3 regions of the Rhodovulum sp. BSW8 genome follow, and region 2 is predicted to be linked to each of the others. Evidence: riboswitches for the same ligand, from Rfam matches in the RefSeq annotation. Region 2 holds a riboswitch; each other region holds the start of a gene.
The links. A riboswitch is a leader RNA that binds a small molecule or an ion and turns the genes downstream of it on or off. The one in region 2 is predicted to bind cobalamin.

Region 1: linked by a shared signal. The riboswitch ahead of DSD19_RS18230 (TonB-dependent siderophore receptor) and the one ahead of DSD19_RS17525 (DUF4198 domain-containing protein) in region 2 are both predicted to bind cobalamin.
Region 3: linked by a shared signal. The riboswitch ahead of nrdH (glutaredoxin-like protein NrdH) and the one ahead of DSD19_RS17525 (DUF4198 domain-containing protein) in region 2 are both predicted to bind cobalamin.

What each region holds. Positions count from the first base shown of each region.
Region 1 is NZ_QNVX01000050.1:81,374-90,884, reverse strand. It holds gene DSD19_RS18250 (dynamin family protein) at 1-1,463, shown strand, start outside; gene DSD19_RS18245 (dynamin family protein) at 1,503-2,786, shown strand; gene DSD19_RS18240 (hypothetical protein) at 2,982-3,359, shown strand; gene DSD19_RS18235 (hypothetical protein) at 3,361-4,227, shown strand; cobalamin riboswitch at 4,224-4,426, shown strand; gene DSD19_RS18230 (TonB-dependent siderophore receptor) at 4,566-6,431, shown strand; gene DSD19_RS18225 (ABC transporter substrate-binding protein) at 6,508-7,272, shown strand; gene DSD19_RS18220 (cobyric acid synthase) at 7,362-8,822, shown strand; partial or broken gene DSD19_RS18215 (glycosyltransferase family 2 protein) at 8,917-9,087, shown strand; gene DSD19_RS18210 (hypothetical protein) at 9,497-9,511, shown strand, end outside.
Region 2 is NZ_QNVX01000049.1:105,061-114,571, reverse strand. It holds gene cobA (uroporphyrinogen-III C-methyltransferase) at 1-107, shown strand, start outside; gene cobF (precorrin-6A synthase (deacetylating)) at 100-858, shown strand; gene DSD19_RS17545 (energy-coupling factor ABC transporter ATP-binding protein) at 913-1,563, opposite strand; gene cbiQ (cobalt ECF transporter T component CbiQ) at 1,550-2,323, opposite strand; gene DSD19_RS17535 (cobalt ABC transporter permease) at 2,328-2,978, opposite strand; gene cbiM (cobalt transporter CbiM) at 2,975-3,592, opposite strand; gene DSD19_RS17525 (DUF4198 domain-containing protein) at 3,603-4,397, opposite strand; cobalamin riboswitch at 4,535-4,745, opposite strand; gene cobO (cob(I)yrinic acid a,c-diamide adenosyltransferase) at 4,853-5,485, shown strand; gene DSD19_RS17515 (cobyric acid synthase) at 5,631-7,145, shown strand; gene DSD19_RS17510 (cobyric acid synthase) at 7,142-8,593, shown strand; gene DSD19_RS17505 (ABC transporter ATP-binding protein/permease) at 8,733-9,511, shown strand, end outside.
Region 3 is NZ_QNVX01000009.1:14,847-24,357, reverse strand. It holds partial or broken gene DSD19_RS06885 (ribonucleoside triphosphate reductase) at 1-7, opposite strand, end outside; gene nrdF (class 1b ribonucleoside-diphosphate reductase subunit beta) at 28-1,002, opposite strand; gene nrdE (class 1b ribonucleoside-diphosphate reductase subunit alpha) at 1,011-3,149, opposite strand; gene nrdI (class Ib ribonucleoside-diphosphate reductase assembly flavoprotein NrdI) at 3,131-3,547, opposite strand; gene nrdH (glutaredoxin-like protein NrdH) at 3,553-3,774, opposite strand; cobalamin riboswitch at 3,885-4,105, opposite strand; cobalamin riboswitch at 4,378-4,574, shown strand; gene DSD19_RS06860 (aromatic ring-hydroxylating dioxygenase subunit alpha) at 4,686-5,915, shown strand; gene DSD19_RS06855 (hybrid-cluster NAD(P)-dependent oxidoreductase) at 5,921-6,997, shown strand; gene DSD19_RS06850 (response regulator transcription factor) at 7,022-7,642, opposite strand; gene DSD19_RS06845 (LapD/MoxY N-terminal periplasmic domain-containing protein) at 7,684-8,991, opposite strand; gene DSD19_RS06840 (hypothetical protein) at 9,060-9,511, opposite strand, start outside.

The sequences.
Region 1 (9,511 bases), on a different contig from region 2:
TCGGCGACGATTTCGCCGACGACGAGCACGGCGCCGATGCCCGGTTCGAGGCTGCGGGCCGTTTCGCCGACATCACAAAATCGGCCGATCTGCAGGTCGATCATGCGGCGATGCCGTTGCGGCTGTGCCTGCGCGACACGCCCGGCGTCAACGACACCTTCCTGATGCGCGAACAGATCACCATCGGTGCGATCCGCGACAGCCGGCTCTGCGTGCTGGTGCTGTCGGCGCATCAGGCGCTGTCCAGCGTCGACATGGCGCTGATCCGGCTGATCGCCACGGTCAAGGCGCGCGACGTTGTGATCTTCGTCAACCGCATCGACGAGCTTTCCGATCCGGTCCCGCAAGTGGCCGAAATCCGCGCCGCGATCCGGGCCACGCTGCAGGCTCAGAACGGCCCGGTGGACGCGCCGATCCTGTTCGGAAGCGCAATCTGGGCCGCCCATGCGCTGGGCGGAACCCTGCCCGCCCTGCCCGAAGACAGCCGCCGCGCGCTGCAGCGCCTGGCCCGCGAACGTTTTGCGGGCGGCGAGGACCCGCAGACCCAGCTGCGCGGGGTCTGGGACATGTCCGGCCTGCCCGCGCTGTACCGCACGCTTGCCGAGCGTCTCAACGAAGGCGCGGGCCGCGAGGCGCTCGACCGCATCGCCCGCAGCACCGCCAATCTTGCCCGCAGCATCGGCGCCGCGCAGGGCACGGCCCTGCCCGCAGGCGCGCGGCCGACGGTCGGCCGGGCCGAACTCGAGGCCCGGATCATGACCCTTTCGCATCGCGCCGAAGAGGCCCTGGTCCGCGTCATCGACCGCGAACAGACAGAGTTCCGGACCCGGCTGGAACGGTCGCATCGCAGTTTTCTCGACCGCGCCACCGCGGCCCTGATCGCCCATCTGGAAACCGAGGGCGAGGACACCGTCTGGACCTACGAACCGACCGGTCTGCGAATGCTGCTGCGCACCGCCTGCCAGCTTTTCGGCACACGGATGCAGGCCGCGGCGCGGAGCGTTCTGGACGAGCTCGCGCGCGATGTCGCCGCTGTCTACCGCAATGCGCTTGGGCTTGACGGCGCGTTCACGGTCGAGGCCCCCGACCCGCCGCGGATCGGGCCGCCGGTCGACATCGCTTGCACCATCGCGCTGGACGTCAAGGGCAGCTGGTGGCGCCGCTGGTGGACCCGCCGCCGCGGCCATGGGGCCTTCGCCGCCGATTTCCACGCGATGATCCGGGACGACACCCTGCCGATCCTCGACGCCCTGCGCCACGACCATGCCGAACGGGTCCGCGCCGACCTGATGGCGACATTGGCCGGTTTTGTCGAAGACCAGCGCGAAATCGTCGAGGCGCTGACCTGCAAGGATGAGGTCGCGCCCGACGCTCTTGACGTGGCGCTGCGGAGGAAGGCCCGGCAGGATCGCCTGCAGGCCATCGAAAGCGCGATGACGACGATGCTGAAAGAGGCGGCCTGAGATCCGCCGACGCCCGGGACCTGCGGAAGAGACTGTAAGATGAGCGACCCCTACGACCTTGATATCCGGGCGATGCTGGAACGGGCCCGGGCGATGGACGCGGCACCGGCCCGGCCGCGCCCGGCCGAAGGCGGCGCGAGCCGTCCGGCGCTGCCCCCCGAAGAGGCGGTGCGCGCGCAATTCGGTGGCCGGGACCGGTCCGACGCCCTGGAAGCCACGCCCGACGCCGACGCCAGCTCTGACCGTCCCGCGGCAGATCCGGACAACGCGGTCGAGACAGGTGCGGAGCAGATCCCGCACGGGAGCACGGAACCGCCTCAGACGGACGCCTCTGCCCCCCCGGCCGAGGCCGCACCGCCCGAGGCCGACGCTGAATTTGAACCTGAAGAGGACGTCTTTGCGGCCGACGCCGGTCCAAGCCCCTCCCGCGCCCCGGTCGAGGTTCGCCCGCACCTTCCCGCCATCGCCGCACACCCGGAACTTGCAGATCTGCCCCCCGGGGCACGGCCCTGCCTCGCGCTGATGGGCGAATTCAGCGCGGGCAAAAGCACGCTGATCCATCTGTTGATCGGCCAGTCGCCGCTGCCGGTGAAGGTAACCGCGACCCAGCTGCCGCCGGTACGCCTCTCCTACGGTTCCGCCCCCGCCTGGCGCGAGGATCGCTTCGGCCGCATCGAACCCGTCGAGATGGCCGACCTTCCCCGACTTTCCCCCGCCGAGACCCGGCTGATCCAGATCCATGCCGAAGCCGAGATCCTCAAGCTTTGCGACCTGATCGACATGCCCGGCATCTCGGACCCGAACATGGGCTCGGAGGTCTGGGAAAGCGCCATCAGCCTTGCCGACGGGGTGATCTGGTGCAGCCATGCGACCCAGGCCTGGCGCCAGTCCGAAGCCGCCGTCTGGGACATGTTCGCCGACCGGCTGGGCGAAACAAGCCTGCTGCTGCTGACCCGGTTCGACAAGCTGGTGACCGACCGCGACCGCACCCGGGTGTTGCGCCGGGTGCGGCGCGAAACCGAGGGGCTTTTTGCCGATGTCTGCCCGATCGCCCTGACCGATGCGCTGGACGCGCAGGACGATCCGGCGCGCTGGGCTGCCAGCGGCGCCGGGGAGTTTGGCCGCGCGCTGCTGCAGGTGCTGCGGCGGCTGGGCGCGACGGCAAACGATCACGAGGCGCCGGTTGTGCTGGACCCCGACTGGCGCGTCGGCGGGGCGGGCATGCCCGTGCGTCCGCGGCGGGTGCAGATCGACGAAAGCCGCAGCCGAAGCCCGCGGCCGGTGCGCGCGCAAAGACCGGGCGCCAGCCCGCCTGCGGCCTGACGGCGCACGGCCCGGTCCATCGCCCGGTCCATCACCTGGCGCGGCGCGCGGCCCAGTTCCGTTGCGCCCCGTCGCCCACGCCCCCGGCCCGTGCGCTATTGCCAGTGGCCGCCGCCGGAAATTCGGATAAACTCGGGCACGATGCCGTTGACGGTCACCATTCAGGCGCTCCGACGGGCGATTCCCGATTGCCGGGTGATCGCATTCGTTGACCTGTCGGCGCGGCTGGTGCTGCGGGCCGAGGCCGAGCATTCTCAGCCCCAGGAATTCTACGATGCGCTTTGTCTGCGCGGAGCGCTGCTTCTGGGCGGGCAGGCCGCCGCCGCCTCGACCGAAGTGTTCGGGACCGATCAGGCGCCCCCCGAGGCGGTGCTGCTGCACGAGGGCCGGTTCGAGCTTTTCGTGCGGGCGCCGCGCGACCCGGACGAGGCACTTTGCGCGGTGATCGGAGGCGAGGCCGATATCGCGGCCGCGCTTGCCGCCATGCGCGCCACAATGGCCGAAATCGTCGAGATCGTCGATGCCGCGCCCCCGGCCGCTGCGGCCGGCGGGTCGCAGGACCGGGGCCGCTGAGATGGCCGGGCTCGAGCGTCTCAACGCCGCGCTGGCCAAGCTGAGGGGCGCCGAGGCCGCCGCCGAACGCACGGTGCCCGGGGGCGTGGACGGGATCGTCGAGGTGCTGCTGACCGAGATTTCGGAAACGATCCTGCCGCGCGAAATGACCATCGGCGACGGGGCCGGTCAGGAAATCCGGCTGCTGGCGGCCCGCCGCCGCCTGTTGCGGGTGGGCCGCACGGGGCCGGTCACAGCGGACGCGGCGCCGATCCCGGCCGAGCCGCCAGAGGCCACCGGCGATCCCGCCGAGCCCCTGATCGCCGCCTTTCACGGCCGGGTCCGCCCCTTCGTCGCCAAGGCGGCCGAGCTGTCGGTCGCCGCGAGCCGCCCTCCCTACCGGGTCGATCCGACCGAAGCCGGCTGTTCGGTCGAGGCTCTGCGCGCGGCCGCAGACCGCGGCTGGACCGCGCCTGCGGCCAGCGCCCCCGCACCCGAGCCCCTCCCGGACCAGGCCGGAGAGACCGCCACGCCGCCGCCCGATCCGGTCGGCACCTGTCTCGCCCGGGCGACGGCCGGGCTGCGGCTGCGCGAGGGCCAGATTGTCGCGATGCAGGGCGATGCCGAATTTGCCCACCGGCTGACCGGGTTCACCGGGCTCGGGCTCGGCGCGATGACCAAAGCCGCCGGAGACGGCCCCGGGACCACCTGCGCGATCCTGCGCGCGCCCGCGCCGTCGAACCTTCTGCTGGTGCGTGTCGCCCACGGCCGGGACGCCGCGCTTTTTCTGAGCCCCAGCGAAGAGCTTCCCGCGATCCTCGCCCTCTGCCGCGCGACCGGACCGGCCGCAAGGAGCGCGCCGCTTGACAGGGCCGGGAGCCCGGATTAACCGAAACTTGTCTTGGTTCGCCCGGAAACGGGCGATGAAAAGGGAACGCGGTGCGGCCTTCATGGGGTCAATTCCGCGGCTGCCCCCGCAACTGTAAGCGGCGAGCGCGGCTGATCGTGCCACTGGGGGTCCTCCCCGGGAAGGCCAGCCAAGCGAGGACCCGCAAGCCAGGAGACCTGCCAGGGCGATCACCTAGCCTGACCGCGGGGCGCGGCGCAGGCGGCGGACCATCCGCAGTGGTGACGCATCACCGTCTGCGGAAGGCATGTCTTTCCAAGGACCCCATGACAGGACGGACCGCCCGCCGCGGCGGTTCCCGAGACCGGAACGGAACCGACATGACAAGACCCACCCTTTGCCTCGGGCTCGGCCTCGCCGCGCTGAGCCCCCTGCCCGCCCTGGCGCAGGAGGTGCAGTCCAGCCTGATGCTGGACGAGATCACTGCCAGCGCCAGCCTCACGCCCATCGCCACCAACCGGACCGGTGCGACGGTCGAGACCCTCGAGAGCGGCGAGATTGCAGCGGGCGGACAGAATCTGGGCCAGACGCTTGCCACCCTGCCGGGCGTGTCGATCACCCAGAATGGCGGGCTCGGGCAGACCGCCACGCTTCGGATTCGCGGGCTTGGAAACGGCTATATCGCGACCCGGATCGACGGAATGGACTTTGCCGACCCGTCGGGCACCCCTGCCGCGCTCGACTTCGGCACCCTGACCGCCGGCCTGCCCTCCAGGATCGAAGTGCTGAAGGGCTCGCAATCCGCGCTTTTCGGGGCAAATGCCATCGCGGGCGTTGTCGACATCACCACCTGGAGACCGGAGAAACTGGGCTTTTCGGGGAGGGCGACGGTCGAAACCGGCACCTATGGCAGCTACTCTGCCGGTCTGAGCCTTGGCCAGAAGACCGAACGCGGCGAAGTGTCGGCCACGATCTCGCATGTCGAAACCGACGGCTTCTCGACCCTGTCGGGCAATAACGAAGCGGACGGCTTCGACGAGGATTCGGTCTCGCTCAATGCCGCCTACGATCTGACCGACACCCTTCGGCTGGGCTTCTCGGGATTCTATTCCGACGGAAACTCGGACTATGACAGCGACGCGACCGACACGAACCCGATCACCCGATCGGAGGCGACGCGGAAAGGCCTGCGCGCCTTCGCCCAATTCGCGATCGGGACGGTCGACAACGAACTGTCGCTGGCGCGCACGCAGACCGAGCGCAGCTACCGTTCGAGTTTCGGGACGTCCTCCTATGATGGCACCAGCCGCGCCGCCAGCTATCTCGGGACGGCCTCTCTGGCGGCCGGGACCGACCTCTCCTTCGGCGCCGACTGGAAACAGGACGAGGCCACGCTTGACGGCGAGACCTATTCGGTCATCAACCGCGCGCTCTTTGCAGAGCTTCGCCAGGCCGCGACCGACGACATCGATCTGTCGCTTTCGCTGCGCTACGATAATTATTCCAGCTTTGACGATCAGGTGACCGGCCGCGCCGCGCTGGCCTGGCGGCTCCAGCCCGACCTGATCTTCCGCACCTCTCTGGGCACCGGCTATCGCGTCCCCGCGCTTTACGAACTTTACGGCACCATTACCGGCGACACGGTCGGCAACCCGGACCTCAACCCCGAAACCAGCACCAGCTTCGACATCGGGCTTGAAAAGCGCCTGTCGGGCGACGGGTTCCTGAAGGCCACCGCCTTCTTTGCGGAAATCGATGACAAGATCGACTATGGCGCAGCCGACCCCGCCATCTGCAGCTATGCTTGGGGCTGCTACCGCCAGCTCGACGGAACCACCCGCAGCCAGGGCCTGGAACTGTCCGGCCGCCACGAGATGACCTCCGCCATCGCGCTTTACGGCAGCTACACCTATACCGACGTCCGCTGGAAGGGCGAGCGGCTCGACCGCGTGCCGCTCCACGATCTTCTGCTGGGCGTCAGCAGCGAGGTGACGCCGCGGCTCACGGCCGATGTCTCCTACCAGTATCTGGCCGGACGCCTCGACCCTTACGGCTCTCTGCCCGATGCCGGGCTTGCCGCGGCCCAGATCACCTACGCGCTGGACAACGGCACCGAGGCCTATGCAAGGGTCGAAAACCTCTTCGACGAGGAGTTCTACTCGGCCGTCGCCTATGGCTATGGCGGCGCCTATCACTACAACACCACGGGCCGGGCGCTCTATGTGGGGCTGCGTGCCTCCTTCTAGCGCGATCGGTCTCGCCGCGGCCCTGGCCCTTGCCGGGGCCGCGGTGCTTGCCGACCCGCCCGCGCGGGTCGTATCGATGAACCTCTGCACAGACCAGCTTGCCATGCTGGTCGCGGCGCCGGGTCAGCTGGTCTCGATCAGCGACCTGGCCGCGAACCCGATGAACTCGGCCATGCCCGAGGCCGCCCGCGCCTACCCCGCCAATACCGGCGGCGCCGAGGAGATCTTTCTGATGCGCCCCGATCTGGTGTTGGCCGGCACCTATTCGAACCCGGCGACGGTCGCCATGCTGGAACGGCTCGGCATCCGGGTCGCGCGGATCGGGCTGACGACGCGGCTCGACGAGGTGCCCGAGCGGTTGCGCGAGGCGGGTCGGCTTCTGGGCCGCGAGGCCCGGGCCGAGGCGCTCGCCCAGACCTTCGTCCGGGATCTCGCCCGGCTCACGCGCAGCGGCCCGCCCCGGCCGCTGGCCGCCTTCTTCTATGCCAACGGCTACACCCAGGGCAAAGGCACGCTGTCGGACGATATCCTGACCCATGCGGGCTTTAGCAACCTCGCGGGCTCCGGCCAGGCGGCGCGCGGCCGCAGCGGCGGCTTCGATCTCGCGCTCGAAGAGCTGGTGATGGCCGATCCCGACCTGCTGATCCTCTCGCGCCCCTATCCGAAAACCTCCCGCGCCGAAGAGATCCTCGCCCATCCCGCGCTCCGCGCCCTGCCCGCCGCCGCCGCCCCGGCCCTGTCCGGCCCCGACTGGGTCTGCGGCACCCCCCTCGTGCTGGACGCCCTGGCCGAAATGACCCGCCGCCGCGATGCCCTCGCCGCGCCCCCCGGCCAGAACTGACACCCGATGCGCTTGCGGCTTCTTCTTGGTCCAAATACCCAGGACGCAACGCCCGCCACGGGCCCAAGCTCCGAGGAAAGCCCCTCCCGATGACACGCGCACTCATGCTGCAAGGCACAGGCTCGAACGTGGGCAAGTCGCTTCTGGTCGCCGGGCTCTGCCGCGCGGCGCTCCGGCGCGGGCTAAGTGTCGCGCCGTTCAAGCCGCAGAACATGTCGAACAATGCCGCGGTGACCGCCGATGGCGGCGAGATCGGCCGGGCGCAGGCGCTGCAGGCCCGGGCCGCGGGGATCGAACCGCTGACCGATATGAACCCGGTCCTCTTGAAACCCGAAACCGATACCGGCGCCCAGGTGGTCGTGCAGGGCCGCGCCCGGGGCGCGCTGCGCGCCCGTGCTTTCGCCGCCGAGAAACCGAAGCTGATGGCCCCGGTACTGGAAAGCTACCACCGCCTCGCCGCCGGACGGGACCTGATCATCGTCGAGGGCGCGGGCAGCCCGGCCGAGGTCAACCTGCGCGCGGGCGACATCGCCAATATGGGCTTTGCACAGGCCGCGAATGTGCCGGTGGTGCTGATCGGCGATATCGACCGGGGCGGCGTGATCGCCCAGATCGTCGGCACGCGCGCGGTGCTCGACCCGGGCGATCTGGCGATGGTGCGGGGCTTTGCCATCAACAAGTTCCGCGGCGATCCGCGGCTTTTCGACGACGGCTACCGGCTGATCGCGGACCGCACCGGCTGGCCCGGCTTCGGCGTCATCCCGTGGTTTCCAGACGCCTGCCGCCTGCCCGCCGAGGATGCGGTCGATCTGGGCGGCGCGGGCCGGGGCGCCTTTCACGTCGTCTGCCCGATGCTGTCGCGGATCGCCAATTTCGACGATCTCGACCCGCTCAAACTGGAACCCGGGATCCGGCTGACCATGATCCCGCCCGGCCGCGCCCTGCCCGGCGATGCCGATCTGGTGATCCTGCCCGGCACCAAATCGACCCGGGGCGATCTGGCCTTCCTGCGCGCCCAGGGCTGGGATATCGACCTTGCCGCGCATCTGCGCCGGGGCGGGCGGGTGCTGGGGCTTTGCGGCGGCTATCAGATGCTCGGCCGACGCATCGCCGATCCGCACGGGCTCGAAGGGCCGCCGGGCCTGACCGAGGGGCTCGGCCTGCTCGAGGTCGAGACGGTGATGCATGCCGACAAGACCCTGACCCGGGTCGCGGCCACCCATGCCGCCACCGGCGCCGCGTTTTCCGGCTATGAGATCCATATCGGCGCGACCGACGGTCCCGACCGCGCCCGCCCCTTTGCCCATGTCGCGGGCCGCGCCGAAGGCGCGGTCTCGGCCGACGGGCGCGTTGCGGGCAGCTATCTGCACGGGCTTTTCTCCGAAGACGGCTTCCGCCGCGCCTGGCTGGCCCGGCTCGGGGTCGAGACCGGCACCGAAGGCTACGGCCAGGCGGTCGAGGACACGCTCGACGCGCTGGCCTCCCATCTCGAAGCCCATCTCGACATTGACGCGCTGTTTACCCTCGCCGGTGTCGTCCCCGGAAACTAGCCCCCCGCCGGGGGCACAGGCGGCAAGAAGGCGCGCCGCTGCGCGCGCGTCCTGATCGTCACGACGGCCCGGAACGAGGGCCCGGAACGAGGGCCCCTATCCGCCGGACTGGCTCGCCCATCCTCTGGGCGCGGGCGCGGACGGCATCATCGTCGTGACCGACGGTTGCGACGACGGCACCGACAACATGCTCGACCTGCTCGACACCGCCGGTCTGGTGCCCCATCTGCAGAGCCCCGCGCGGCGCGGCAAAAGCCTGCAATGACAGGCGCTGAAGGCCCCCCCCCCGCGCGGCCGGGGCCGACTGGATCCTCGGCATCGACCTCGACGAATATCTCAACATCCACGTCCCCGGCCACGATCTGGCGGCACTGATCGCGGCCCTGCCCTGGCGGCTTTCCGGCGGCAACGGCGAAACCGGGATCCTGACCAACCGGTGACCGAGGTCTTCACCGCCGCCATGCCCCCCGATGCCGCCTTCCCGGTCGCGGCAAGCTTCTTCAAGACGCTCTACCGTATCGAGGCCTTCGGCCGGATCGGCATCCACCGCCCGCGCCCGGTGCCCGGACGGGCCCCGCCCCGCTGGGTCGATGGCAGCGGCACGCCCCTGCCAGAACGCTTCGCGGCACACCCCGGGCGGCTCTCGCTCTGGGGGGGGGCAGGCCGGGCGGGCATTGGCCGAAATCAAC
Region 2 (9,511 bases):
GGACCACGGTCGCGGCGCTGGCGGCACGTCTGGCCGAGGCCCCGGGTTCGGCCGCGCCGGGGCTGATCCTGTTCGGGCCGCTGGTCGAGGAGGCCCCCGATGCATGAGCTGTTCCTGATCGGCATCGGCACCGGCAACCCCGATCACATCACCTTTCAGGCCGCCGAGGCGATCCGGGGCGCCGATCTGATCCTGATCCCGCGCAAGGGGGCCGACAAGGCCGACCTCGCCGACCTGCGCCGCCAGATCTGCGCGCGCGTCCTGGGCGAGGACGCAGGCGACAGGATCGCCGAGTTCGACCTGCCCGTCCGTGACGCCTCGGGCGATTACCGCGCCGGCGTTCTGGACTGGCACGATGCCATTGCCGGGGTCTGGACCGAGACGGTCGCCGCCGCCAGCCCCGCGCCGCAGAAGGTGGCGCTGCTGATCTGGGGCGATCCCTCGCTTTACGACAGCTCGCTGAGGATCGCGTCACGGCTCGTCCCTGCGCCAAGGATCACCGTCATTCCGGGCATCACCGCGATCCAGGCGCTCTGTGCCGCCCATCGCATTCCGCTGAACGAGATCGGGGCGCCGGTCGTCATCACCACCGGGCGGCAGATCCGCGACCATGGCTGGCCCGAAGGGGCCGATACCGTGGTCGCGATGCTCGATGGCGGCTGCGCCTTCCAGACCCTGGCCCCCGAGGGTATCCGGATCTGGTGGGGCGCCTATCTGGGCATGGCCGAGGAAATCGCCCTGTCAGGGCCGCTGGCCGAGGCGGGACCCGAGATCCTGACAGCCCGCGAGGCGGCCCGCGCCCGGCATGGCTGGCTGATGGACATCTACCTGATGCGCCGACGTCAAAAGCAGGGCTGACACCGGGGCGGACCGCTGACGCGCGAGCGGAGCGCTGATGCGGGGTCCGGCGGCTTACGCGGGCACCAGCCGCCCGGCCGTCATCCCCAGCCCCTGAGGCGCGACCTGCGCGCGCATCTCGGCGTCATGCGTCACCAGCAGGATCGCCTGCGGCAACCCTTGCAGGATCGCGACCAGCCGCCCGGCATTCTCTTCATCCAGCGCATTGGTCGGCTCGTCGAGCAGCAGCACCTCGGGCTCCATCGCCAGCACGGCGGCAAGGCTCACCAGCCGCTTTTCGCCGCCCGACAGCCGGTGGGTGACCCGGTCCTTCAGGTGCATGAGGTCAAGCCGGGTCAGCACCGCCTCGACCTGCTCCATCGCCGCCGCGCGCCCGAGCCCCAGATTGAGCGGGCCGAAAGCCACGTCCTCGGCCACGGTCGGGCAGAACAGCTGGTCGTCGGGGTCCTGGAACACCAGCCCCGCCCGGCGGCGCACCTCGTGGAAGTCGGGCTCGGCCCGGCGCGCCTGCCCGAAGGCGCGGATCTGCCCCGATTGCGGGACGAGAAGCCCCACCATCAGCTGCAGAAGCGTCGACTTGCCCGACCCGTTCGCGCCCGTGATCGACAGCCGCTGGCCCGCCTCAAGCGTCAGGCTGGCGCCCTGCAGAATCGCGGGCCGGCCGGAATAGCCGAAGACGAGCCCGTCGAGTTCAAAAAGCGCCATGGGCGACCTCGGCGGCAATCATCGCGATCAGCACCGCCCCCAGCCCCGCGCCGAAGACCGCATCGCGGGGGCCGTAGGCGAAGGCGGACAGGACCGGCATCCGGCCTGAAAAGCCCCGGCATTTCATCGCCGCCAGCACCCGTTCGGACCGTTCGACCGCGCGGACCAGCAACATGCCGACCAGATAGCCCAAGCTGCGATAGGTGTGCCAGGACGTGCCCGGCCGGAAGCCCCGGACCTTCATCGCCCGGCGCAGCCGCAGGTGTTCGGCGCGCAGCACCTCGATATAGCGGATGGTGAACAGCAGCAGATGCACCAGCCTCTCTGGCGTGCCCAGCCGGTGCAGCGCCTGCCCCATCACCGCCGGTTCCAGCGTGCCCGCCAGCGACAGGAGCGCCAGCACCACGGCGTTGGCGGTCAAGAGGATCTCGGCCGAATGGACAATCCCCTCGCGCGAGGCGGCAAATCCCCAAAGCGTGAAGACAGGATCGCCGGGCGTGGTGAAGGGCAGCATGGCGATCAGCAGGAAGATGAACCCGTCCATCGCCGCCATCCGTCGAAGCGTCGGGCCGACAGCCCGCCCCGACAGCACCATCACGGCAATGGCAAGGATCAGCGCGGCCAGCAGCAGCGGCAACCAGGAACAGGCGACGGTCACACAGGCAAACCCCGCCGCCCCGATCAGCCGCGCACGGGGGTCGATCGCGTCAAGCGCGGCGCCCTCCGGCCCGGCGCGGTCCTGCATCAGGATATCGGACATGCCCCTAGGCCTTCAGACGCCGGCGCGCGGCGATGTAAAACCCGAATCCGAAGAGCCCCGCGATATAGCCGATCCCGCCCAGGATCGACTGCAGGTCGTTCTGCTCGCGATAAGCCGCGATCTCGCGCCTGAGCGGACGCATCTCGTCTCGGACGATCTTGGCGATGGCGGCCTTGTCGGCGTCGCTCAGCCCCGGTGCGGCGGCCGCAGTCGCGGCAGGCCCCGGGCCCAGCGGGAAAGTGGAGGGGTTGCCTGCCATCCCGGCCGCGCCATCGGCTTCAGTCGGGGCGGCGGCCTGCCCGGTTTCCGCTGCGGCCCGGGCGGCGGGGCTGTCGAGGATCGCGGCGACCTCCTCGGCGCTCATGGTGAATTCGGCAACATGGCCCGCGCCCAGATCGGCGCGGAAGACATGGGCGACGGCGGCGGTGGGGCGGTAGGTGAAGATGCCGTCGCCATCGGTCCGGGTCCCGCCCAGCCGCGTGCCCGCCGGGTCGAAGACCTCGACCAGGGCATCGGCGGCCATGTCGCCATTCGAAAAGCCGATCTCGCCCTCGATCAGCGCGCCATCGGCATAGGCCCCGCCAACCACCTTATGGGCCAGCGCAGGCAGCGGCGCCATCGCAAGCGCCAGCATCAAAGCAAGGGGACGGATCATCGTTGAGGTCCTTGAACTGTCGTGAAGAGGTCGGGCTTCACCTGGGCGGCAAGATAGACGGCGGCGGCGGTCAAAAGGCCCTCGACCGCCATCACCGGGATATGGGCCAGAAAGACCAGCCGGGCGGCGGGCAGGAAGGCCTCGCCCGACAGCGCCAGCGCGAGACCGACGCAAAGCGCCGTCAGCGCGATGGCCAGCGCCCCGCCCATCCCGGCCCAAAGCGCCGCGATCCGGGGCGTGCCGCGCGCAAGGCCCCGGCGGCAGAGGTAATGGACGATCACCGCGGGCAGCGCGATGTTCAGGGTATTGACCCCCAGCACCGTCAGCCCGCCGAAGCCGAAGAAGACCGCCTGCAGCAAGAGCCCCACGAAGAGCGCCGGAAAGGCGGCCCAGCCAAGCACCAGCCCGGCCAGACCGTTCAGGATCAGGTGCACCGAGGACGGGCCGATAGGCACATGGATCAGCGAGGCCACGAAGAAGCTGGCCGACAGAATCCCGGCCGCCGGGGTCTTTTCCAGCGTCAGGTCGCGCAGGCCGCGCGCCACGCCCCCCGCCGCCAGCACCGCGCCGCCGATCACCACGGGCGCCGCCAGCGCCCCGTCCACGATATGCATGGGCCTGCCCCTATTTCAGATCGAAGGCGCGGATCCAGAGCACCGCATCCTGGCTGAGCTCCTTGCCGTCATGTTCGGTATCGGGGCCCACGCCCAGCGCGGCAAAGCCCCAATAGCCCGCCTTGGGCACGCCGAAGGTGAAATAGCCGTTCTCGTCCGACACGGCGACGATGGCGCCGCCCGGCAGCGGCCCGGCGGTCGCGGGCTTGGGCGCGCCCGTCGCCATGTCGGGCTCGGCCGCCATGTATTCGATCTCGATCTCGGCGCCCGCGACAGGCTGGCCCGCCGACAGCACCCGCCCGGTGAAGGTCGATCCCGCGATGACGTTATAGGGTTTGACCAGCGGCACGATCTCGGTCTTCAGCCCCTGCGGGCTGTCCCAGTCGGTCGGCATCTGGCCGCGATTGAGATAGGTCTTGGTGATCTGCTGGATATAGATGTCCTCGGACTCTTCGTAATAGGGCGCGGGCACCGTCACCAGCACGTAGTCGCCCATCCGCTTGACCGGCAGGCTGCCATCCCAGGCCACGGCCTCGTTCGTCGGGCCGCGGAAGACCGTCTGGCTGAGCGTCGCGTGAAGGTCGATCTTTTCGCCGCGATGGATGGCGTAGAATTCCAGCGGTTCGCCCATGTCCATGACCGGGCCGCTTTCCTGCGGGTGCCAGAAGATCAGCTTGACCGGAACGTCGCCGGGCGCGTCGATCAGGCTTTCTTCGGTATAGGCCAGCTGGAAATGCGCGGCGGCCACCCCGGGAACAAGGGTCAGCGCCAGCGCGGCGGTCAGGAGATTGCCGTGGAAGATCAAGGTCGTTGCCTTTCAACAAGAGCGGCCGGACGGGCCGCGGGTGAAAGGACGAGGGGAGGAGAGGCTCGAACGGGCCGCAACGCAGCCGATCCGGGCCAGACGCGCACCCCGGCGTCCGGTGGAAACCGCCTCCCCTTGCGGGAAAACGGGCGGCCGGCAGGTCTCCTGGCTCGCGGGTCTCAGCTTGGCTGGCCTTCCCGGGGGTCATCCCCAGTGGCGTTCTCAGCCGTGCTCGCCGCTTACAGTTGCGGGGGCAGCCGCGGACTTGCCCCTTGCGGGGGCGCACCGCGTTCCCATTTCACGTCCGGACCCTTGGGGCCCGGGCGAACCGGTCACGGCTCCGTCATTGCAAGCGGCTCGGGCCTTGTCAATCGGCGCGACCGCCGCGGCGCGGCGCGGGTTTGACGCGGCCGCCCCGCCCGCTAATCTGTCCCCGACACGCGCAAGGAGCCCCCATGACCGACGAGACCGTCCCCGATACCGCTGCCGACGACGCCCGCCATGCCAGCAAGATGGCCAGGAAGAAGGCCGCGCGCGACAAGATCATGGCCGGCAAGAGCGGCGAGAAGGGGCTGATCCTCGTGCATACCGGTACCGGCAAGGGCAAGTCCTCGGCGGGGTTCGGGATGATCCTGCGCTGCATCGCCCATCAGATGCCCTGCGCCGTCGTCCAGTTCGTCAAGGGCGCCTGGGATACCGGCGAGCGGCGGCTTCTGACCTCGCATTTCGGCGATCTCTGCCAGTTCCATGCCATGGGCGAGGGCTTCACCTGGGAAACCCAGGACCGCGCCCGCGACATCGCGGCGGCCGAAAAGGGCTGGGAGAAGGCCAAGGAGCTGATCCGCGATCCCGCGATCCGCATGGTGCTGCTCGACGAGATCAACATCGCGCTGCGCTACGGCTATCTGGATCCGGCCGAGGTTGTGGCCTTCCTGCAGGCCGAGAAGCCGCCTTTGACCCATGTCGTGCTGACCGGCCGGAACGCCCCCGAGGCGCTGATCGAGGCCGCCGATCTGGTCACCGAGATGACGCTGGTCAAGCATCCGTTCCGGTCGGGCATCAAGGGCCAGCCGGGGGTCGAGTTCTGAGCCGCGCTTGACATCCGGAAAGCCCCGTCCGACACCCCTGCCGAACGCCGCAGGAGCCCCGATGACATCCCACAGGACCCCGAGCCCGCCTTCCGACCTGCCCCCCGACGATGCCGCGCCGCCGATGCCGGAGATCTCGGTGCCGATGCTCGACCCGGCCCCGCCGCGCCGGGCGAAGGCACTGATGTTCCAGGGCACCAGTTCGGATGTGGGCAAGAGCCTGCTGGTCGCCGGGCTCTGCCGCGCCTATGCGCGGCGCGGCGTGAAGGTGGCGCCCTTCAAGGCGCAGAACATGTCGAACAACGCCGCCGTCGCCGCCGACAGCGACCTGCCCCCCGGCCCCGATGGCGTGGCCCCTCCGGGCGAGATCGGCCGGGCCCAGGCGCTGCAGGCAAGGGCGGCGGGTCTGCCTCCCTCGATCCACATGAACCCGGTGCTGCTGAAACCCCAGGCCATGGTCGGCTCGCAGGTGGTGCTGCGGGGGCGCGCGCTGGGGAACTGGCCCGCGCGCCATTATCACGAACTCAAGCCGAAGCTCCTGCCCGCGGTGATGGACAGCTTCAACCGCATCGCCGCCGAGGCCGATCTGGTGCTGGTCGAGGGCGCGGGCTCGGGCACCGAGACCTATCTGCGCAAAAGCGACATCGCCAACATGCGCTTTGCCGAGGCCGCCGACCTGCCGGTGGTGCTGGTCACCGACAACGACCGGGGCGGGGCCATGGCCGCCGTCGTGGGCTCGTGGCTGCTGCATACCGAGCCCGAGCGGGCGCGCATCGCGGGCTTTCTGGTGAACAAGTTCCGCGGCTATTTCTCGCTTTACGACCCGGCCTGCCGCAGCATCACCGAGATCACCGGCTGGCCGCTTCTGGGGGTCGCGCGCTGGTTCGACGCGGCCTCGCGCCTGCCCGCCGAGGATGCGCTGGCGCTGGAACGGCCCGCTTCGGGCACCGGGCAGGGGCTGGTGATCGCGGTGCCCCATATCGCGCGGATGGCCAATTTCGACGATCTCGACCCGCTGTCGGCCGAACCGGGCGTCGATCTGCGCTGGGTCCGGCCCGGCGAGCCCATTCCGGCCGAGGCCGATGTCGTGCTGCTGCCGGGCTCGAAGACCACACGGCCCGCGCTCGACTCGATCCGCGCCAACGGCTGGGACATCGACATTCAGGCGCATCTGCGCCGCGGCGGCCGGGTCGTGGGCATCTGCGCGGGGTTCCAGATGCTGGGCCGCACCGTGCGCGACCCGCAGGGCCTCGAAGGCCCGCCGGGCGAGACGCCGGGGCTGGGGCTTCTCGACATCGAGACCGAAATCGGCCCCGAAAAGCGCCTGGCCGAGGTCGCGGCCCTCGACACCGTCAGCGGCGCCCGGATCACCGGCTACGAGATGCATATGGGCGTGACCCGCGGTCCGGGCCTCGACCGACCCTGGATGATGCTGAACGGCCGACCCGAAGGCGCGCTGTCGGCCGACGGACGGGTGATGGGCGGCTATGTGCACGGGATCTTCGGCGCCGACGGGTTCCGGCGGCACTGGCTGACGGCGATGGGCGGCCGCGCCTCGGGGCTTGACCATGCCGCCCGGATCGAGGCCACGCTGGAGGCGCTGGCCGACCAGCTCGAGACCGATCTCGATCTCGATGCCCTGCTGACGCTGGCCCGATGACCGCCCGGCGCCTCATGGTTCTGGGCACCGGCTCGGACGTGGGCAAGAGCCTGCTGGTCGCGGGGCTCGCCCGCGCCTATGCCCGGCGCGGTCTGACCGTGGCGCCGTTCAAGGCGCAGAACATGTCGAACAATGCCGCCGTGACGGCGGATGGCGGCGAGATCGGCCGGGCACAGGCGCTGCAGGCGCGCGCCGCGGGCGTGCCCCTGTCGGTCGACATGAACCCGGTGCTGCTGAAGCCCGAAACCGATATCGACTGTCAGGTCGTGCTGCGCGGCCGCGTGCTGGGGCGGCAGTCGGCCAGCGCCTATCAGGCGCTCAAACCGACCTTGAGGTCCGAGGTCGTGGCCAGCCTGAACCGGCTGTCCGAAACCCGCGATCTGGTGCTGATCGAGGGCGCGGGCAGCGGGGCCGAACGCTATCTGCGCGCGCAGGACATCTCGAACATGGGCCTTGCCGAGGCCGCCGACCTGCCCGTGGTCCTGCTGGGCGACGAGTCCCGCGGCGGCGTGACCGCGGCCGTGACCGGGCATCACCGGCTCTGGACCGAGGCCGAACGGGCGCGGGTCGCGGGCGTGGTCGTGACCAAGTTCCGCGGCGATCCGGCCGTCTTCGCCCCCGCCGCCGCCGAGATCCGCGCCGAAACGGGCTGGCCGGTGCTGGGGCTTTTGCGCTGGTCCGAGGCCGCGCGCGCCCTGCCAGAGGAAGATTCGCTGGGTCTTGGGCGGCGCGATGGCCGGGCCGGTCGGCTGGTGATCGCGGTGCCCGAACTGCCCCGGATCGCCAATTTCGACGATCTCGACCCGCTGGCAGCCGAACCCGAGGTGGACCTGCGCTGGCTGAAACCGGGTCAGCCGGTGCCGGGCGATGCGGATGCGGTGATCCTTCTGGGGTCCAAGACCACCCGTGCCGCGCTCGATGCGGTGCGGGCCGAGGGCTGGGACATCGACATCCGCGCCCATCTGCGCCGGGGCGGGCATGTGCTGGGGCTGTGCGCGGGCTATCAGATGCTGGGCCGCGTCGTGCGCGACCCCGAGGGCATCGAGGGGCCACCGGGCGAAACGCCGGGTCTTGGGCTTCTGGACATCGAAACGGTCATGACCGGCGACAAGCGGCTCGTGGCGGTCGACGCCCGGGACATGCTCAGCGGCACCCGCGTCACCGGCTACGAGATCCATGCCGGGCGCGTCTCGGGGCCGGGAACCGCCCGGCCGTGGCTGAGCCTCGACGGTCAGCCCGAAGGCGCGGTCTCGGCCGATGGCCGGGTCCGGGGCAGCCATGTGCATGGGCTGTTCGGCGCCGACGGGTTCCGCGCGGCCTGGCTTGCCGCGATGGGCGCGACCGCCGCCGAGGCTGGCCCCGACCGGGTCGAGGCTGCGCTCGACCGGCTGGCCGACGAGATCGAGGCCGATCTGGACCTCGACGCGCTGCTGGCGCTGGCACGCTGAGCCCCCTGCGCCCGGCGCCCGCCGGACGTGACCGACGCTTGCGAACCCCGGCCGCCGCCCGTATCGGAAAAGGCACGAGCGGACCCGACCCAGAGGAGATCGCAGGTGAGCAAGACCCCCCATGGACGGGCGCAGGACCTTGGTTGAGCGGACCGGGACGACAGCCCCGCCCGCGCGGCTGGGCGCCCAGATCCGCGACACGCTGGGCCTTTTCCGCAGCTCGGGCTTCGGGCGGCGGGCGGCGCTTCTGGTGGCGGCGCTGGTCGGCGTGATCGGGCTGACCGCCTATATGCAGATCCGGCTGAACGCCTGGAACGAGCCCTTCTACGACGCCCTCACCCGCAAGGACATGGCCGCCTTCGTGACCCAGCTTGGGGTCTTCGCGGTGCTGGCGGGCGTCCTTCTGGTGCTGAATGTCAGCCAGCTCTGGCTGGACCAGACCATGAAGCTGACGCTGCGGCGCGGGCTGTTCCGGGCGCTGGTGCGCGACTGGATGGCGCCGGGCCGCGCGCTGAGGCTGTCGCGGGCGGGCAAGATCGGCGAGAACCCCGATCAGCGGTTGCAGGCCGATGTCGACCAGCTGGCCGATCTCAGCGCGGCGCTGGGGATCGGGCTGTTTCAGGCGACGCTGCTTCTGGGGTCGTTCATCGGCGTGCTTTGGCAGAAATCCGAGGGGTTCACCCTGAGCTTCGGCGGCCAAAGCCATGAAATCCCGGGCTTCATGGTCTGGTGCGCGCTGTTCTACGCGGTCGCGGCCTCCTGGCTCAGCTGGCGCGTCGGCCGGCCGCTGGTGGCGCTTCGGGCCGAGGAATCCGCCCGCGAGGCGGTCTTGCGCTTCGATCTGGTCCGGATCAGCGAGGCCGCGGGGCGGATCGCGCTCGAACGCGGCGAGCGGGCCGAAACTTCGCGGATCGAGAC
Region 3 (9,511 bases), on a different contig from region 2:
CCGTCATCGCATCACCTGTCTGCATGGTCAAAAATCCCAGTCCTCGTCCTCGGTCGCCACCGCCTTGCCGATGACGTATGAGGAGCCCGAGCCCGAGAAGAAATCGTGGTTCTCGCTGTCGGGACTCAGCGCGGCAAGAATTGCGGGGTTCACCTCGCAGGCGGCGGGCGGAAACAGCGCCTCGTAGCCGAGATTCTGCAGCGCCTTATTGGCGTTGTAGTGAAGGAAGGCCTTGACGTCTTCGGTCAGGCCGAGGCCGTCATAAAGCTCTTCGGTATAGCGCGCCTCGATTTCGTAGAGATCGAAGATCAGCGCGAAGGCAAAGTCCTTCAGAGCGGCGCGTTCTGCCTCTGGAAGCCGGTCGGCACCGCGCTGAAACTTGTAGCCGATATAGTAGCCGTGGATCGCCTCGTCGCGGATGATCAGGCGGATCAGATCGGCGGTATTGGTCAGCTTGGCGCGGCTCGACCAGTACATTGGCAGGTAGAACCCCGAATAGAACAGGAAGCTTTCCAGGAACACCGAGGCGACCTTGCGGCGCAAGGGATCGCCGCACGCAGCGTATTCGTCGAGGATCAGCCGGGCCTTCGCCTGCAGATGCGGGTTTTCCTCGGACCAGCGGAACGCTTCGTCGACCTCGCGCGTCTGGCAGAGCGTCGAGAAAACCGAGGAATAGCTTCGCGCATGCACCGCCTCCATGAAGGCGATGTTGGTCAGCACCGCCTCTTCGTGCGGGGTCTGCGCATCGGGCAACATCGCGGGCGCGCCGACGGCGTTCTGGATCGTGTCGAGCAGCGTCAGGCCGGTGAACACACGGATGGTCAGTTGCTGCTCTTCGGGGCGAAGCGTCGCCCAGCTTTGAACGTCGTTCGACAGCGGCACCTTTTCGGGCAACCAGAAATTTACCGTCAGCCGGTTCCAGACCTCCAGGTCCTTGTTGTCCTGCAGCCGGTTCCAGTTGATCGCGCGGGGGACGGCACGGATATCGGTCATGTCTTTCATTTCGGACCTCACAGCGTGCAGGACACGCAGCCCTGCACCTCGGTTCCCTCAAGAACCGTCTGGCGCAAACGGATGTAATAGATGGTCTTGATGCCCGTCTTCCAGGCGCGGATCTGGGCGCGGTTGATGTCGCGGGTCGTTGACTCGGCCGGAAAGAACAGCGTCATCGACAGGCCCTGATCGACATGCTCGGTCGCGGCGGCATAGGTGTCGATGATCGCTTCGGGGCCGATCTCGTAGGCGTCCCGGTAGAACTCCAGATTATCGTTCGTCATGAACGGCGCGGGATAGTAGACGCGGCCGATCTTGCCCTCCTTGCGGATCTCGATCCTGGAGGCGATCGGGTGGATCGAGGAGGTCGAGTTGTTGATGTAGCTGATCGACCCGGTGGGCGGCACGGCCTGCAGGTTGCGGTTGTAAAGCCCGTCCCGGATGACGGCGTCGCGCAGCGCCGCCCACTGGCTGCGGCTCGGCAGATCGACCCCGAACCGGACGAAAAGATCGCGCACGGTTTCCGTCTCGGGCAACCAGTCCCGGGTCACGTATTTTTCGAAGAAGGTCCCGTCCGCGTATTTCGAGAGGTCGAAGCCCGCGAAGCTTTTCCCCTTTTCGCGCGCGAGGGCATTCGACGCGCGCAGGGCATGATAGGCAATGGCCGCGAAATAGCTGCGGGTGAAATCGATGCCCTCGGGGCTGCCGTAATGGATCCGCTCACGGGCCAGGAAACCGTGAAGGTTCATCTGGCCCAGCCCCACCGCATGGGCCTCGTCATTCCCCCGCCGGATCGAGGGCACGCTGTCGATGGCCGACATCTCCGAAACCGCCGTCAGCGCCCGGATCGCGGTTTCCACCGTTTCCCCGAGATCCGGCCCGTCCATGGCGGCCGCGATGTTCAGGCTGCCGAGGTTGCAGGAGATGTCGGTCCCGAGATGCCGGTAGCTCAGGTCATCGTCGAATTCGGAGGCCTCGTTCACCTGAAGGATCTCGGAACAGAGGTTCGACATGGCGATCCGCCCCGCCACCGGGTTCGCACGGTTCACCGTGTCCTCGAACATGATGTAGGGGTATCCGCTCTCGAACTGGATCTCGGCCAGCGTCTGGAAGAAGTCGCGCGCGTTGATCTTGCTTTTGCGGATCCGCTTGTCGTCGACCATCTCGTCGTATTTCTCGGTCACCGACACTTCCGAGAAGGGCATGCCGTAAACCCGCTCCACGTCATGGGGCGAAAACAGGTACATGTCCTCGTCCCGCTTGGCGAGATCGAAGGTAACGTCCGGGATCACGACGCCAAGCGACAGGGTCTTGATGCGGATCTTTTCGTCGGCATTCTCGCGTTTGGTATCAAGAAAGCGCAGGATGTCGGGATGGTGCGCGTTCAGATAGACAGCGCCCGCCCCCTGCCGCGCCCCCAGCTGATTGGCATAGGAAAACGAGTCTTCCAGCAGTTTCATCACCGGGATCACACCCGAGGACTGGTTTTCGATCCCCTTGATAGGGGCGCCATGCTCGCGGATGTTGGTCAGCATCAGCGCAACGCCGCCGCCGCGCTTGCTGAGCTGCAGCGAGGAATTGATGGCCCGGCCGATGGACTCCATGTTGTCCTCGACCCTCAGCAGGAAACACGAGATCAACTCGCCCCGGCTTTTCTTTCCGGCGTTCAGAAAGGTGGGGGTGGCGGGCTGGAAGCGGCCCGAGATCATCTCGTCCATCAGCCGCATGGCCAGGGCTTCGTCGCCCCGCGCCAGCGCGAGAGCCACCATCACCACGCGGTCTTCATAGCGTTCCAGATAGCGCTGCCCGTCGCGGGTCTTCAGGGTGTAGGAGGTATAGTATTTGAAGGCCCCGAGGAACGTGGAAAAGCGGAATTTCCTCGCATAGGCCGCATCCCAGATCCGCCGCTGGAAATTCCGGGAATACTGGTCGAGAACCTCGGCCTCGTAATAGCCTTCATCGACCAGATATCCGAGCTTTTCGTCAAGGCTGTGAAAGAACACGGTGTTCTGGTTGACATGCTGCAGAAAATACTGCCGCGCGGCCATGCGTTCGGCGTCGAAGCGGATGCGTCCGTCTTCGTCGAAGAGGTTCAGCATCGCGTTCAGCGCATGGTAATCAAGCGCCGACGCGTCTTTCAGGCCGTGATCGAGCATTTCGGTCTCCAGAACTCTGCAAGCCCAGCACGGACGCGGGCGATGTCGGCTTCGGTTCCGGCCAGTTCGAACCGGTAAAGCACCGGAACGGCGCATTTGCGGGCGATGACCTCGCCTGCGGCGGCGAAGAGCGTGCCGAAATTGCGGTTTCCACTGGCGATGACGCCCCGCAGAGCGCTGCGGGGGACGGGATCGTTGAGAAAGCGGATCACCTGCCTGGGCACAGCGCCACGGCCCGCGCCGTCGGCATAGGTCGGGCAGATCAGCACGAAGGCGTCGGCCGGGCTGGGCATTGGATCCTCGGGGTCGATCGGAATGCGCGCCGCCGGCAGACCCAGAGCCTGCACGAAGCGCGCGGTATTGCCAGACCCGGAGGAATAGTAGACGAGCCCGCCCATCGCCGTCAGGCCAGCCGACCGATCAGGTCCGGACGGAACCCCGCCCAGTGATCCTCGCCCGCAATCACCACCGGCACCTGCCGGTAACCCAGCCCGGTCACATGGCTCAGCGCCGCGTCATCTTCGGTCAGGTCGATCACTTCATAGCTCAGCCCGCGCGCCTCAAGCGCGCGTGTCGTGGCCGTGCATTGCACGCAGGCCGGTCTGGAATAGACGGTGATAGTCATGTCTCGCCCCATATGTCTGCCGTTTCCTGTCGGACCTTGGGACACGAGAGCCATGGCGACGGGGCGGCCCGCCGCGAATCGCACACGCACCCCGAGGCCCTCCGCCTGTGGTTGTCGCCGTCCGTCATGGCAGGTCTCCTGGCTTGCGGGTCGACACTTGGCTGGCCTTCCCGGACCCCGATCCCCTGATGGATTGGCCCAGTGGCGTCGTCAGCTTCGCTCGCCGCTCACAGTTGCGGGGGCAGCGCCGGATTTGACCCATACGGGCCTGCACCGGCTTCCCTCTTTCGTCCCCGGGTCGCCCCGGGAAACCATGACTGGATCACCATCTCTCGATCCCCTTCGGATGTCAATATCTGGTGTTCCAGATCCTCAGATTTACGACCTGTTGGGTGCAGGGCCGAAAGGGCTGGCGCCGGCACGTGGACCCGTTTCTTTGGTGGAAGGTCTCCCAATCGCCTGAAAAACCTCCGTCCGGTCTCGCGCAGCGATCCTGAAGCTTCCGCTTCGACCCAATGGCGCGCGTCCCGGCCCGGGGATCGGCCTTGTTCGCGAATGCGATGGCCGAAGTCGTTTTCCGGCCATCGGCTGCCGCCCTCTGCGATTAGAATCGTTCCGCAAGGTGCCGCCGGTGACGGCGGAGAATTGGGAAGCCGGTGCAGAACCGGCGCTGCCCCCGCAACGGTAACGGATGGGCAGGCACGGCGAAGGCCACTGGGAAAGCCTCCCCGGGAAGGCGCCGCGCCCGGCTGAAAGGCCACTCCGAAGCCCGGAAACCAGCCTTGCGCGAGACGCAAGCCGCGGGCGGCGGCGCAGGCGCTTGACGGGCTGTGGCGGTATGCCGGGGCCCGGACGGTTTGCGCTCCGCTCGCTTCGGAAACCGCCGCGAAACATGCGGCAAGGGGCAGACCATGAAGCACGACCTCTCGCATTTGTTGGCCGCACAGAAACCGGGACAGGCGCTGGACCGTCCGTTTTATACCGATCAAGGCGTTTTCGAGGCCGATCTCCAGACGATCTGGTATCGCGAGTGGCTGTTCGCCATTCCGAGCTGCGAGCTGGAAAAGCCCGGCTCCTACGTCACCCACAAGGTCGGCGCCTATCGCGTGATCCTCGTGCGCGGCGCCGATGGCGCGATCCGCGCGTTCCACAATTCCTGCCGCCATCGCGGCTCGATCATCTGCAAGGCGGCCCGGGGCAACGTCCCGAAGCTTGTCTGCCCCTATCACCAATGGACCTACGAACTGGACGGGCGGCTGCTTTGGGCGCGGGACATGGGCGCCGAATTCGACGCCTCGGCGCACGGCCTGAAACCGGTTCACTGCCGTGAACTGGCGGGGCTTGTCTATATCTGCCTGGCCGAGGAGGCGCCCGATTTCGACGCCTTCGCCGATCAGGTCCGTCCCTACCTCGAGGTGCATGACCTGACGACGGCGAAGGTCGCCCACGAATCCACCATCATCGAGAATGGCAACTGGAAGCTCGTCTGGGAGAACAACCGCGAGTGCTATCATTGCAGCGGCAACCACCCCTCCCTGTGCCGCACCTATCCCGAGGACCCCCGCATCACCGGCACCGACGGCGATGCCCTGCCCGAACCCGTCAGGGCGCATGTCGCGCGCTGCGAGGACGCGGGCATTCCGGCACGGCTTCGCCTGGCAGGAAGCGGGCAGTTCAGGGTCGCGCGGATGCCGCTGCTGCCCGGTGCCGAAAGCTACACGATGGACGGCAAGGTGGCCGTGACCCGCCCGCTTGGACGGTTGCCGTTCCGGGATGCCGGGACCTTGCTTCTGTTCCACTATCCGACGACCTGGAACCATTTCCTGTCGGACCATTCCATCGTCTTCCGCGTGACACCGGTCTCGGCACGGGAAACCGAAGTCACGACCAAGTGGCTGGTACACAGGGACGCGGTCGAGGGGCGCGACTATGACCTCACGCGCCTGACCGAAGTCTGGATCGCCACCAACGACGAGGACCGGCGGGTGGTCGAGGACAACCAGCTGGGCATCGACTCGCCGGCCTATGTGCCGGGGCCCTATTCGGCGGTGCAGGAATCGGGCGTGATCCAGTTCGTCGACTGGTATTGCCGGACCCTCGCCGAAAGGACCGGGGCGCCGTCCCGGATCGCGGCGGAGTGAGCGGGATGACCGATCTCTCCGGCCCGCAGGCCCGCTCGATCTGGTCCGATGACGAGATGCTGGAATGCGTCTCGGTCATCCCCGAGGTGCCGAACACGGCCACCTTCACCTTCCAGGCGCCCTCCGGCGCGCTTTTCGACTATCTGCCGGGGCAGTTCCTGACGCTCGAGATCCCGGTTCCGGGCGGGACCGTGCACCGCACCTACACGATCTCGTCCTCGCCCTCGCGGCCGCGGTCGGTCTCGGTCACGGTCAAGGCGCAGGCGGCAAGCCTCGGCACCCGATGGATGCTCGATGAGCTGCGGCCGGGCATGCGCCTGAAGGCGTTCGGCCCGGCGGGCGTGTTCAGCCACCTGAACCATCCGGCGGCGAAGTACCTCTTCATCTCGGCGGGCTCGGGCATCACGCCGGCCATGTCGATGACCACCTTCATGTTCGATCTGGGCACGGTGCCCGACATCGTCTTCGTGAACTGCGCCCGCAGCCCGTCCGGGATCATCTTTCGCGAACGGCTGGAGCACATGGCGTCGCGGGTTCCCGGCATCGACCTGAAATGGGTCGTGGAACGGCCCGATCCGTTCCGGCCATGGACCGGGTATCGGGGCGTGTTCAACCAGCTGATGCTGGGCCTGATGGCGCCGGACTACCTGGACCGCGAGGTGTTCTGCTGCGGCCCCGAGCCGTTCATGCAGACGGTGCGCGACGCGCTTCAGGGCCTTGGATACGACATGGACCGCTATCATCAGGAAAGCTTCCAGGCGCCGGCCGCGACCGCCGACGAGGTGCCGGACCTCGACGACGTGGTCCCCAGCGAGGATGCAGAAGTCGAACTGACCTTCGCCCGGTCCGGCGTCACCGCGCGCGCGTCCGAAACCGACACCATCCTGGCCGCCGCGCGGGGCGCCGGGCTGAACATTCCTTCGGGCTGCACCTTCGGCGTCTGCGGCACATGCAAGATCAGAAAGCTCTCGGGCGAGGTGCATATGGTGCATAACGGCGGCATCTCCGAGGACGACATCGCCGCCGGCTACGTGCTTGCCTGCTGTTCCCACCCGATCGGAAAGGTCGCGGTCGATGTATGATGGCGAAAGCCGCGCAGATCCGGGTCAGGCCCCCTCGAAATAGCGGATCGCCTTCACGACGAGGTCGCCAAGGCTCGACGCGCCGAGCTTCGACTTCAGGATCAGGCTGACATTCGAAACCGTCTTGTAGCTGATGCAGGCCCGCGATGCGATTTCACGATAAGAAAGACCCTCTGCGATCAGACCAAGGATTTCTTCCTCGCGCCCCGTCAAATGAACCCGTGCGCCGCCGCCCGTCACTTCCATCAGTGCAATCTTGCGGGCGAAATGCGCGCCCACATGGTGACGACCGGCCGCAACCTCCTCGAAGGCGAAGCAGATATCCCGCGGCGGCGAATCCTTGTTGATGATCCCGTGCGCACCGGAATTCAGCGCGCGGCGGGCAAGGACGGCGCTGGTATGCATGGTGAAGACGAGGATCGGCAGCCGACGGTCGGCGCGCCTCAGCCGTTCGATCAGCTTCAGGCCGGCGGTCTTTCCCTCACCCAGCGTCAGGTCCACGACCACCAGGCCCGGCCGCTCGCTGCGCCACAGACGCCACCCCTCAAGCGCGGTGGCGGCACAGAGGATCTCGCAGGGCATCCGGCCGCGCACGATCCGGCCCCAGCCTTCGGCCACCACCGGGTGATCGTCGACGATCAGCACTTTCAGGTCCTGGCGGGCAGGCGGCATGTCCTGTGCGAGGCTCATGATACGGGCATCCTCAATTCGGTGACGGTCCATCCTTCAAGCCGCGCGGGGGGCAGATATTCCGCACCAAGAGCCAGCGCGCGATCCCGCATTCCGGCGATGCCGAGCCCGGGGTCGGGGCTTGCCTCCCGCAACCCTGTCCCATTGTCGGCGACCCGTGCGGTCAGGGCGCGCTTTTCACGCCAAAGACCGATCTCGACCCTGGAGGGCTGGCCATGGCGGAGACTGTTCAGGACGCTTTCGCGCACGAAGCGATAGATCGAAAGCTCGGCCATTTCGTCGGCGCGGGCCTCCGGATCGGCGGACAGCACGAATTCGGTGCCGGGGGCGGTGTCGTTGAAGCCCGCCGCCAGATCCGCCAGCAGATCGAAAAGGGTCGCCTCGCCCGCAATCATCGGCCTGAGATCGTTGATCGCGGCCCGCGCGCTTTTCTGGACCGCGGCGGTATGGCGCATGACGGCACCGACCGCATCGCGCAGCGGCGCGGCGAAAGCCTCTGGCACTGCGCCAAGGTGATGTTCGACCTCGCCAGCGGCCGCGTTCAGGGCAAAAAGCTCGGGGCCCATCTCGTCATGCAGGTCCGAGGCGATCCGGGCACGCTCGGCCTCCGCCATGGTCATGAGCCGGCTTTGAAGCAGGGCGTTCTCGCGCCGCTCTGTCTGCAGGTGGCTGGCCAGGGCGTTCACGCCTTCGGCCAGCGCCGCAAGCTCGGACAAGGGTCCTTCGGGGGCGCGCAACTCCAGCCGGCCCGCGCGCATTTCTCCGATAGCGACCAGCACCGCCTCCAATTGCCGCAGCACGAACCGGGTCAGCCCGACGCTGAGCAGGCCCATGCCAAATCCGGTGCAGGCGAGGATGGGCAGAAGGATGCGGAAATCCTCCCAGACCTCGGCGATCTCGTCCGATGGGTCGGTCGTGACCGTCAACGCCCCCAGCACGTTCGGATAGCGGGCGACCAGGAAGCGGTCGCTGTGACCGGGGGGGCGCATCAGCGCCGCAAACCAGCGCGGAGCGGTTCCGTCGGAGGCCCGGCTTCCTTCGGTCCGGACGGCCGCCTGGCCCGAGATCTCCTCGAACGTGGCGGCGACGTGGCGGCGGGCGTCGATCTCTTCGGCCAGCTCGCGCGCCTGATCGACCGGATCCCCGCCCCCATAGCCCGACGGCAATCGCAGGACCGCCGCCGCGCGGGCCAGTTCGAAGGCCGAGCCGGTTTCCTCGCGGACAGCCTGGCGCGCATTCAAGATCAGGGCCCCGGCCACACCGACGCAAAGCGCGGCCGCCGCGAGGATGGACACAGCGGGCACGAGCCGCCCGATCGGCACTTGCCGCCTTGACGCCACTTGGGCAGGCGCGTCCGTGCCGGATGCGCCTGTCATCTGCGCAGATGCTCAAGAGCTTCGGTCAGCGCCTCCTCGTGGGGCAGGCCACGGTCGCGAAGAACCCGGTATCGCTGAACCAGCGGCCCGATGCTGGCGCGCCTGTCCTTTTCACCGGCGCCCGCTGCCAGACGAAGAAGAAGGGAAGGCAGGTCGGTGCGCGGCGCCTCGTGCCACACTTGCACCACACGGTTCGCGATCATGCGCGGGCTCTCGCGATACCGCGCCGCGACAGCTGGAAAGCTGGCGGCAACGCGACCGGGATCGCTGCCCGTGACGCGGGCCAGAAACGCCGCAGGGTCCTCGGCGTCGCCTGCCGCGAGCCACAATCCCGGGGCCTCCGTCACGCCGGACCCGGCATCCCTTGACGGTGAGGCGAGGGTTCCGCCCCCGTCCTCCTCTTCCTTGCAGCCCGCCAGCCCGAGCGAAAGCGTTAAAGCCAAGGACA